DNA from 4 places in the Gordonia sp. NPDC003424 genome. Region 4 is predicted to be linked to each of the others. Evidence: predicted binding sites of a transcription regulator. Region 4 holds the regulator's gene; each other region holds the start of a gene.

Region 1 (2,201 bases), on a different contig from region 4:
CAGTTCGGTTTCGGAGATGGTGATGATCAGATGCGGCGGCAGGCCGCGATGACTCTTCCCGAGCAGGCCACCGTCGGCGACCGCCTGCAGCAGCGCGTGCAGGGCATCGTGATTACGTTGCCCGGGCGTGCGGAGGTCCCGCTCGGCGGCCTGCTTCAGGGCCTCGGGATCGGCATCGTCCTTGCTGCCCTTGGGCGAGGCCTCGTCGGCCGGGTTGTTCATGCCCGGCGCCGCCCACGCATCGAGCACCACATCCAACAACGCCCGGGTGACCGGATCCAACTGGCCTTCGAGGGCACTCATCAGTTGGGCGTCCTGCTTGGACAGGTGCAGGCTGCGTCGCCGGGCCCGATCCTTCTCGTCGGTCAGGGCGCCGTCGGGATCGAGGTGAGCCAGCAGCCGCGCACCGAGGGTGGTCAACTCTTTCGGGGTGTGCACGCGGGCGTAGTCGGCCATCAGTTCTTCCGCCGCGGCGCGTTGCTCGGCGTCGAGTGTGGTGGGGAGTTTGTCGAGCACCCCGATCACGGTCACCGCATGGTCGACGCCGATCGCACCCTCGGCGAACGCCTCCGCCAGGGTCGGGCACTGCGGGTCCAACTTCTCACCCGACAGCGCGTGCAACGACAACAGCGCCGCCATCTGCTTACGCCGGCGGCCGGTATCGGTGATCCGCAGCCGGTCCACCATGAAATCGGTGAGCGACCGGTACCCTTCCTCGCCGACCACGTTGCGGTCCGAACAGTCCAGCAACCGCTGCAACCCCATAAAGCTCATCCGCCGCGCGGAGCGTTCATGGACTTCGGCGACCGCCACGACCTCGTCGTAGGAGGCCGGGGTGGCATCGGCGGCGGCGATCCGATCCAACACATCGTCGAGTTCACGGTAGAGCGACACGATGCCGGTGTCAGTGCCGTCGGTGGTTGTGGTGTTACTGGTCATCGAGTCCCCCTCTCGATCGCATCGAACGTATGTTCGAGTATAGCGGCGACCGAGTCCGGTGGCAAGGGGTCTTCATGGTGGATGGGAACGCCCCTTCGCGGCAGGTCGTGGGTAATGCGAGCGCATCCTAAAGCGGCTGGCGCCTCGCATCTCAGCGATCCGGGGGCGAACTGGTGTCCCGCACCTCATCAAGGCCCTGGGGCCGGGGCGGTGGCCAACCGATCCTTATCAGGAGCCCCGCGCGAACGAGCGGGCGTCACGAGGGGCTCGGTCCCGCGGCGCCACTCACCCAACCCACCCCAGGTGGTCGTGCAGCAGTGCGTACCCGACGAACGCGACCACGTCCATCACCGCATGCGCGACGACGAGCGGCCAGACGCGTGCGGTGAGCTGAAAGTAGCGGCCGAAGACCAGGCCCATCGCGATGTTGCCCAGGCCGGCCCCGACACCCTGGTAGAGGTGGTAGCCGCCGCGCAGCACCGCGCTTGCGGCCAGCGACCCGTTTTCCGGCGCACCCAACTGACGCAGACGCGTGATGAAGTAGGCGACCACGACGATTTCCTCGGCCGCGGCGTTGCCGATCGCGATCAGGATCAGGACCGGCCATCGCCACCAGACGCCGTCGACCTCGCTGGGCACGAGGTGCGCGTTTATGCCCAGGGCGCGGGCGATCGCGACCAAAGCCAGTCCGGGGAGCCCGATCACGGCGGCCAACGCGAGGCCGGGCGGCACATCGCGTCGGCGGGGCGCCCAGCGCGCCAACCCGACCCGGTCCAGGCCGATTCCGCTGCGCCACAACAGGTAGGCACCCAACCCGCCGATGGCGAAGAGTCGTATGGCACTCATCAGCTGCCGCGTGAAGTCGATCCACCCGAGATTCGAACGGACCGGGTTGAGCGCGACGGTCGTGTTCCCGATGCCACCGGAGAGCTGGGCTTCGATGAGCGAGAGCGCCGCCGCGATCGCGGAGAACGCGAATGTCAGAATCCCGACGATGACGAGCTCGATGACGATGCCCCGCCGCTCGATCGGGTCGGACACCCGTGCGATCGGATCGCGTGGGTGCGGATTCAGCAGCTCACGCAGCGGGACAGCCATGCGGCCACCCTACGGAGCGCAGAAATCACTCCGGCAAGCTGTTGATGAACGGGCACCCGGCGAGACCGCGCAACGCCTGCGAGAGTTCGTAGACGTCGGTGACCGGTCGAGGGAACGGCAGTCGGACGTCGGAGTCGCCGGATGGGCCTTCGACGCGGAAGCGG
Region 2 (2,201 bases), on a different contig from region 4:
CGGTGCGGGTGAACGGCTGACTACAACCCGGGCAGGTGCAGGTGGCGCCGTCACGGGCCAGCAACATCATCCGCTGGGCCTGACTGGCGAACCGATTGGCCCGCCCCAGATACAACGGTTGGGCACTGTGGTCGGCAAACACCGCCAGATGCTCCTGCGCCTCGGCCGCCAACTCGATCACATCGGCGATCGGCAGGAGGGCCCCACCGGCGGTAGTCGCCACCCCGGCACGCTCGCGCAGTTCGGTTTCGCTGATGGTGATGATCAGATGCGGCGGCAGGCCGCGGTGACTCTTGCCCAACAGCCCGCCGTCGGCGACCGTCTGCAGCAGGGCATGCAGAGCGTCGTGGTTACGTTGCCCCGGCGTGCGGATATCCCGCTCGGCCGCCTGCTTGAGCACGTCGAGGTCGGCATCGTCCTTGCTGCCCCGCGGTGACAGTTCGTCGGCCGGGTTGTTCATGCCGGGGGCCGCCCATGCGTCGAGCACCACATCCAACAGGGCGCGTGTCACCGGATCGAGCTGCCCTTCGAGGGTGCTCATCAGTTGGGCGTCCTGCTTGGACAGGTGCAGGCTGCGTCGCCGGGCTCGATCCTTCTCGTCGGTCAGGGCGCCGTCGGGGTCGAGGTGGGCCAGCAGGCGGGCACCCAGGGTGGTCAATTCTTTCGGGGTGTGCACGCGGGCGTAGTCGGCCATCAACTCTTCGGCTGCGGTGCGTTGCTCGGCGTCGAGTGTGGTGGGGAGTTTGTCGAGCACGGTGATCACCGTGACCGCGTGATCGACACCGATCGCCCCCTCGGCGTACGCCTCGGCCAGGGTCGGGCATGGTGGGTCGAGCTTCTCGCCGCTCAGGGAGTGCAGGGCCAGCAGGGCGGCCATCTGCTTACGGCGCCGGCCGGGGTCGGTGATCCGCAACCGGTCCACCATGAAATCACCGAGGGAGCGGTAGCCTTCCTCGGCAACCACGTTGCGGTCCGAACACTCCAGCAGCCGCTGCAACCCGAAGAAACTCATCCGCCGCGCCGAACGCTCATGGGTTTCGGCGACCGCCACGATGTCGTCGGCGGAGGCCGGGGTGGCATCGACGGCGGCGATCCGATCGAGCAGATCGTCGAGTTCGCGGTAGAGCCCGACAATCTCCGAGTCGCGAGTTGCGGTGTCGCTGGCATCGAGCCCCCTCCCCAAGTCACTCGAACTGATGTTCGATAGTCTATCGGGTGCGCTGGCCAGAGGCAAGGGCTGGATGGGTTCGGGCCTTCACAGGTCGGCTAAAGCCCCGCACCTCAGCGAACATGGCTCGGCCGCCGCGCACCTCCGAAAGCACCGCTCGGCCGGCGCCCCGCACCTCCGAAAGCGTGCGTCGACTATCCCCCCGCCACCTCGTGGAGGAGCCAGCGAGCCTCGGGCGAACACCCCTGACCAGCCGACGAGCCCGCAAACGAGCGCGTGTCACCAGGGGCCACCGAAACTCCGCAACAGCTCAGCTACCCGCCCCGCCCCCAGCGCCGAGTCAGCCGATCCCTCCAGCCGCGATCAGGGCACCGACGCGCTGCAACTCAACGGCCCGCCGTTGCTGGTCGACGACGCCAGCAACTGTTCGCCGTGCAGGATGTTGCAGGTGACCGGACCGCGGAGGACGATCGCGGTCATCTCGGCGGTGCCGCCGGTCACGGTGGTCGCCTGCGACCACGGCGATCCCGCCGCCGCGACAAGCGTGAACGAGTCGCCGCTGCGGTACCGGATACCGACGATGTCGCCGTTGCCGGTCAACTGGTAGACCACCGCGCCTGAGGGCACCGTCGGTGTCGTCGTGGTGGGCGTCTCCTCGGTGGTGGTCGTGGTGGTCGGGCTGGGCCTCGTCGTGGTGGTCGCGGCCGATGTCGCCGACGATGCTCCGGCAGCGGTGCCATTGTCGTCGTTGCCGTTGCCGCGGGCGATCAGGACCCCGACCAGTGCCAACACGACGAGCGCGGCCAGGGCGGTGAGCGCCAGCGCGATCGTGCGACCGTTGTTGGAAGGCGGCCGCGGCGGCTCCCCGTAGGCGGGGTCACCGTACGCCGGCTGCCCGTAGGAGGTCTGGCCGTAGGAGGTTTGACCGTAGTCGGCTTGGCCGCGTTGTGCCTCGGTATAGGCCTGCGGGGCGTCATAGGGACCCGGGTAGGCGGCCGTGGGCGGCGGGTCGCCGGCAGCCGGTGGGTGGGCT
Region 3 (2,201 bases), on a different contig from region 4:
GTGGCGCCGTCGCGGGCGAGCAGCATCATCCGCTGGGCCTGGCTGGCGAACCGGTTGGCCCGCCCCAGATACAACGGTTGGGCGGTGTGGTCGGCAAACACGGCGAGATGCTGCTGGGCTTCGGCCGCCAACTCGATCACGTCGGCGATCGGCAGGAGAGCCCCACCCGCGGTGGTCGCCACCCCGGCGCGTTCGCGCAGTTCGGTCTCGCTGATGGTGATGATCAGGTGTGGCGGCAACCCGCGGTGACTCTTGCCCAACAGCCCGCCGTCGGCGACCGCTTGGAGCAGGGCATGCAGGGCGTCGTGGTTGCGTTGCCCGGGCGTGCGGAGGTCCCGCTCGGCTGCCTGTTTGAGCACGTCGAGGTCGGCGTCGTCTTTGCTGCCCCGCGGTGACAGTTCGTCCTGGGGGTTGTTCATGCCGGGCGCTGCCCACGCGTCGAGCACCACATCCAGCAGCGCCCGGGTGACCGGGTCGAGTTGTCCTTCCAGGGTGCTCATCAACTGCGCGTCCTGTTTGGACAGGTGCAGGCTGCGGCGCCGCGCCCGGTCTTTGTCGTCGGTCAGGGCGCCGTCGGGGTCGAGGTGGGCCAGCAGGCGGGCACCGAGTGTGGTCAACTCTTTCGGGGTGTGCACTCGCGCGTAGTCGGCCATCAGCTCTTCGGCCGCCGCTCGTTGCTCGGCGTCGAGTGTGGTGGGGAGTTTGTCGAGCACGGTGATCACCGTGACCGCGTGGTCGACACCGATCGCGCCCTCGGCGTAGGCCTCGGCCAGGGTCGGGCATGGTGGGTCGAGCTTCTCCCCGCTCAGCGAGTGCAGGGCCAGCAGTGCCGCCATCTGCTTGCGGCGTCGGCCGGGGTCGGTGATCCGCAACCGGTCCACCATGAAATCGCTGAGGGACCGGTAGCCTTCCTCGGCGACGATGTTGCGGTCCGAACACTCCAGCAGCCGCTGCAACCCGTAGAAGCTCATCCGCCGCGCGGAGCGTTCATGGGTTTCGGCGACTGCCACGATCTCGTCGGAGGAGGCCGGGGTGGTGTCGACGGCGGCGATCCGATCGAGCAGGTCGTCGAGTTCGCGGTAGAGCCCGACAATCTCCGTGACGTTGCCGCTGGTCATCGAGCCTCCTCCCCAAGTCACTCGAACTGATGTTCGAAAGTCTACCGTATGTGCTGGTCAGGCGCAAGGGGGTGCGCGGGTTCGGACCCTTCGTGGGGGATCCCCGGCGAGCGAGGAACGAGCGCGTCGGAGGCGGTTGGCGCCTCGCACCTCAGGCAACGAAGAATCGGTTGGCCCCTGGCACCTCGGGCGTCGAAGAATCGGGTGGCGCGTCGCACCTCAGGGAGTGGGGGCGGTGGGTACGGGGGTCGGCTGGCCCGCCACCGCCGACCAGCGTCCATCCGCACGCCGCACAACGACGTCGTGATCGAAGCAGGTGCTGATCGTCGCCGAGGTGAGTGCGTCGTCGACGAGTCCCGAGGCGACGGTCACCCCGTCGCGCAGCAGCATCGCGTGGCTGGTGCTCATCGGCAGATCCTCGAGGTGATGGGTCACCAGCACGCTCGCGAGTTCCGGTACCTCCGAACGTAATTGGTCGATGCCGGTGAGCAGCTTCTCGCGGGCCGCGAGGTCGAGGCCGGTGGCCGGCTCGTCGAGCAACAGCAGCGCGGGCTGGGGCATGAGCGCGCGGGCGATCAGGGTGCGACCGCGCTCGCCCTGGCTCATCACCGGCCACACGGAGTCGCGGCGCGGCGTCATGCCGAGGAGGTCGAGCAGGTCGTCGGCGTGCCGATGTTCAGCCTCGGTGTAATGGTGGCGCCGGTCGAGTTCGGGGGTGTTGGTCAGACCGGTGAGCACCACCTCATGCGCGGTCAGGGGGATGTCGATGCGCCACCGCGGATCGACATGTCCGATGTGCGTGCGCAATTCACGCATGTCGACGCGGCCGAGTCGCTTGCCGAGCACGTCCACCGTTCCCGTCGTCGGATGGCCCCGGGCGCCGAGGATGGTCATCAGCGTCGATTTTCCGGCGCCGTTCGGACCGAGCAGTGCCCAGTGCTCGCCGGGTACGACACGCAGGCTGACGTCACGCAGCAGGTGACGGCCGCTGCGGACCACGTCGATCGATCCGGCATCGAGGACCGGAGTGACGGTTTCGGATGCGTCAGCTGAGTCTGATCGGGCTGAGTCTGACGGGGCGAC
Region 4 (2,201 bases):
CCGGCTGGTGTCGCGCAGCGCGTCCCCCGCACCCGCGCGCGCGACGGCCGGGCCACCGACGGCCGGGCCACCGGCGGTCGGCGATCGGCCTGCCGCCGGTCGGCGGGGCGGGTGAGGTCGGTGACGGCACGGTCGGCGCGCGCGGACCGCGTACCCGGCCGGACGGAGGTGTCGGGTTCGGGGACGTCCGAGCGGGGTGTGTGGGTGAGGGGTGTGCGGGTGAGAGTCGCGGTGGCCATGGTGTCTGTCCTTCTGCGGTCGGTGCTTGCGGGTCGCGCTGCCATCGATCACGTGTTCGATGAAACGTATGTTCGATTTCTAGCACGGGCCACCGACAAAGTCGCGCGAAGTTGCAAAACACCTCGAACACATGTTTGAACATGTCCGAGGATTGGGCTACTGTCGGCGCTGAAGGACCCAGACGACCAGCATTTTTCGGTGCTCGAGTCACCCAACCGACAGGAGGACCCACCGATGAGCGAGAAGGCCGGCGGGCCGGACACCCCCGACACCGCCACCGACACCGCCACCGACCCGCACGCCGCCGAGGCATCCCTGACCGCGCGCCAGCGCGGCGTGCTCGAATACATCCGCCAGTCGGTCCGCGAACGCGGATACCCACCGAGCATCCGGGAGATCGGGGACGCCGTCGGGCTGACCTCGACGTCGTCGGTGGCCCATCAGTTGCGCACGCTGGAGCGCAAGGGCCTCCTCAAGCGCGACCACAACCGGCCCCGGGCGGTGAACATCTCCGACGGCGATCCCACCAATCCGCCCGGCGGCTCCGCGGCCGGCGACGACACCTCGCTACCGACCCCCGCGTTCGTGCCGGTGCTCGGCCGGATCGCGGCAGGCGGACCGATCCTCGCCGAAGAGGCCGTCGAGGACGTGTTCCCGCTACCCCGCGAACTCGTCGGTGAGGGGTCCCTCTTCCTGCTGAAGGTCGTGGGTGAATCCATGATCGACGCCGCGATCTGCGACGGCGACTGGGTCGTGGTGCGTCAGCAGAACGTCGCCGACAACGGCGACATCGTCGCGGCGATGATCGACGGCGAGGCCACCGTGAAGACGTTCAAGCGGCGCAATGGTCACATCTGGCTGATGCCGCACAACGCGCTGTTCGAACCGATCCCCGGTGACGACGCCGCCATCCTCGGCAAGGTCGTCACCGTCATGCGGCGCGTCTGACCGGCACCGCTCAGCCGTCGAGCGCGGCAGTGGCCGCGGCTCGTGCGGCCACCGGGTCCGCGGTCGCCAGCACCGCTTCGGCGGCGGCGCGACACTGCGCCAGGGTCACGCCGGCCAACCGCGCACCGACCGCTGCCGCGGCCGCCGGCGCCGACGAGAGCGAGGTGACGCCCAGGCCCACCAACACGCACGCGAGCAGTGGGTCCGCGGCCGCCTCACCACACACACCGACCGTCTTGCCGGTCGCCTCCCCGGCTTGCCCGACGCTGTGGATCAGGTGCAGTGCGGCCGGTTGCCAGGGGTCGGTCAAACCGGCCAGTTCCGGGGACATCCGGTCGGCGGCCATCGTGTACTGCGTGAGGTCGTTGGTGCCGATCGACACGAAATCCACCTCGGCCAGGATCGCCGACGCCAGGACGGCCGCGGCGGGAACCTCCACCATCACGCCCGCGACCAGTCCGCGTCGGCGTACCTCACCGGCGAACTCGGCGGCCTCGGCGGCCGATGCGATCATCGGGGCCATGACCCACGCCGCGTTCCCGCTCGCTTCGGCGGCGGCGGCGATGGCGTCGAGCTGATGGGCACGGATCTCGGGATGTTCGATGGCAATCCGGTTGCCGCGCACGCCGAGTGACGGGTTCGCCTCGTCGAGGTTCGTGACGAACTTCAGCGGCTTGTCCGACCCGGCGTCCAGGGTCCGGATCACCACCTTCTGGCCCGGGAAGGCGTCGAGCACCTCCCGATAAAGCGTGGTCTGCTCCTCGACCGTGGGTTCGTCGGGCCGATCGAGGAACGCCAACTCGGTGCGGAACAGTCCGACGCCCTCGACCGGGAACGACGTCGCGCTCCGCGCCGACGCGCCGTCGGCGACATTCGCGAGTACGAGAACCTCGAAACCGTCGGCGGTGCGGCCGGGTCCCTTCCACGACTTGACCGCCTCGGCCTCGCGCCGGCTCTCCTCCACCGCCGCGACCGCGGTGGCCTCGTCGGGCTCGACCTCGATGGTGCCGGCG

What was found. The regulator LexA, encoded in region 4, represses DNA repair genes until DNA is damaged. The targets are predictions, from matches to a motif close to CGAACANNTGTTCG.
Region 1: the regulator LexA is predicted to act here: its motif matches at 962-975, upstream of ACWDTI_RS03600 (DUF222 domain-containing protein).
Region 2: the regulator LexA is predicted to act here: its motif matches at 1,190-1,203, upstream of ACWDTI_RS01680 (DUF222 domain-containing protein).
Region 3: the regulator LexA is predicted to act here: its motif matches at 1,141-1,154, upstream of ACWDTI_RS07595 (DUF222 domain-containing protein).

Annotation. Positions count from the first base shown of each region.
Region 1 covers NZ_JBSFQJ010000002.1:213,129-215,329, reverse strand. Annotated here, with positions in the region: gene ACWDTI_RS03600 (DUF222 domain-containing protein) at 1-939, opposite strand, end outside; gene ACWDTI_RS03595 (CPBP family intramembrane glutamic endopeptidase) at 1,225-2,037, opposite strand; gene ACWDTI_RS03590 (DUF2470 domain-containing protein) at 2,063-2,201, opposite strand, start outside.
Region 2 covers NZ_JBSFQJ010000001.1:376,272-378,472, forward strand. Annotated here, with positions in the region: gene ACWDTI_RS01680 (DUF222 domain-containing protein) at 1-1,183, opposite strand, end outside; gene ACWDTI_RS01685 (hypothetical protein) at 1,532-2,201, opposite strand, start outside.
Region 3 covers NZ_JBSFQJ010000004.1:34,480-36,680, reverse strand. Annotated here, with positions in the region: gene ACWDTI_RS07595 (DUF222 domain-containing protein) at 1-1,118, opposite strand, end outside; gene ACWDTI_RS07590 (ABC transporter ATP-binding protein) at 1,338-2,123, opposite strand.
Region 4 covers NZ_JBSFQJ010000019.1:104,230-106,430, forward strand. Annotated here, with positions in the region: gene ACWDTI_RS22455 (LysM peptidoglycan-binding domain-containing protein) at 1-239, opposite strand, end outside; gene lexA (transcriptional repressor LexA) at 475-1,188, shown strand; gene ACWDTI_RS22465 (phosphoenolpyruvate--protein phosphotransferase) at 1,199-2,201, opposite strand, start outside.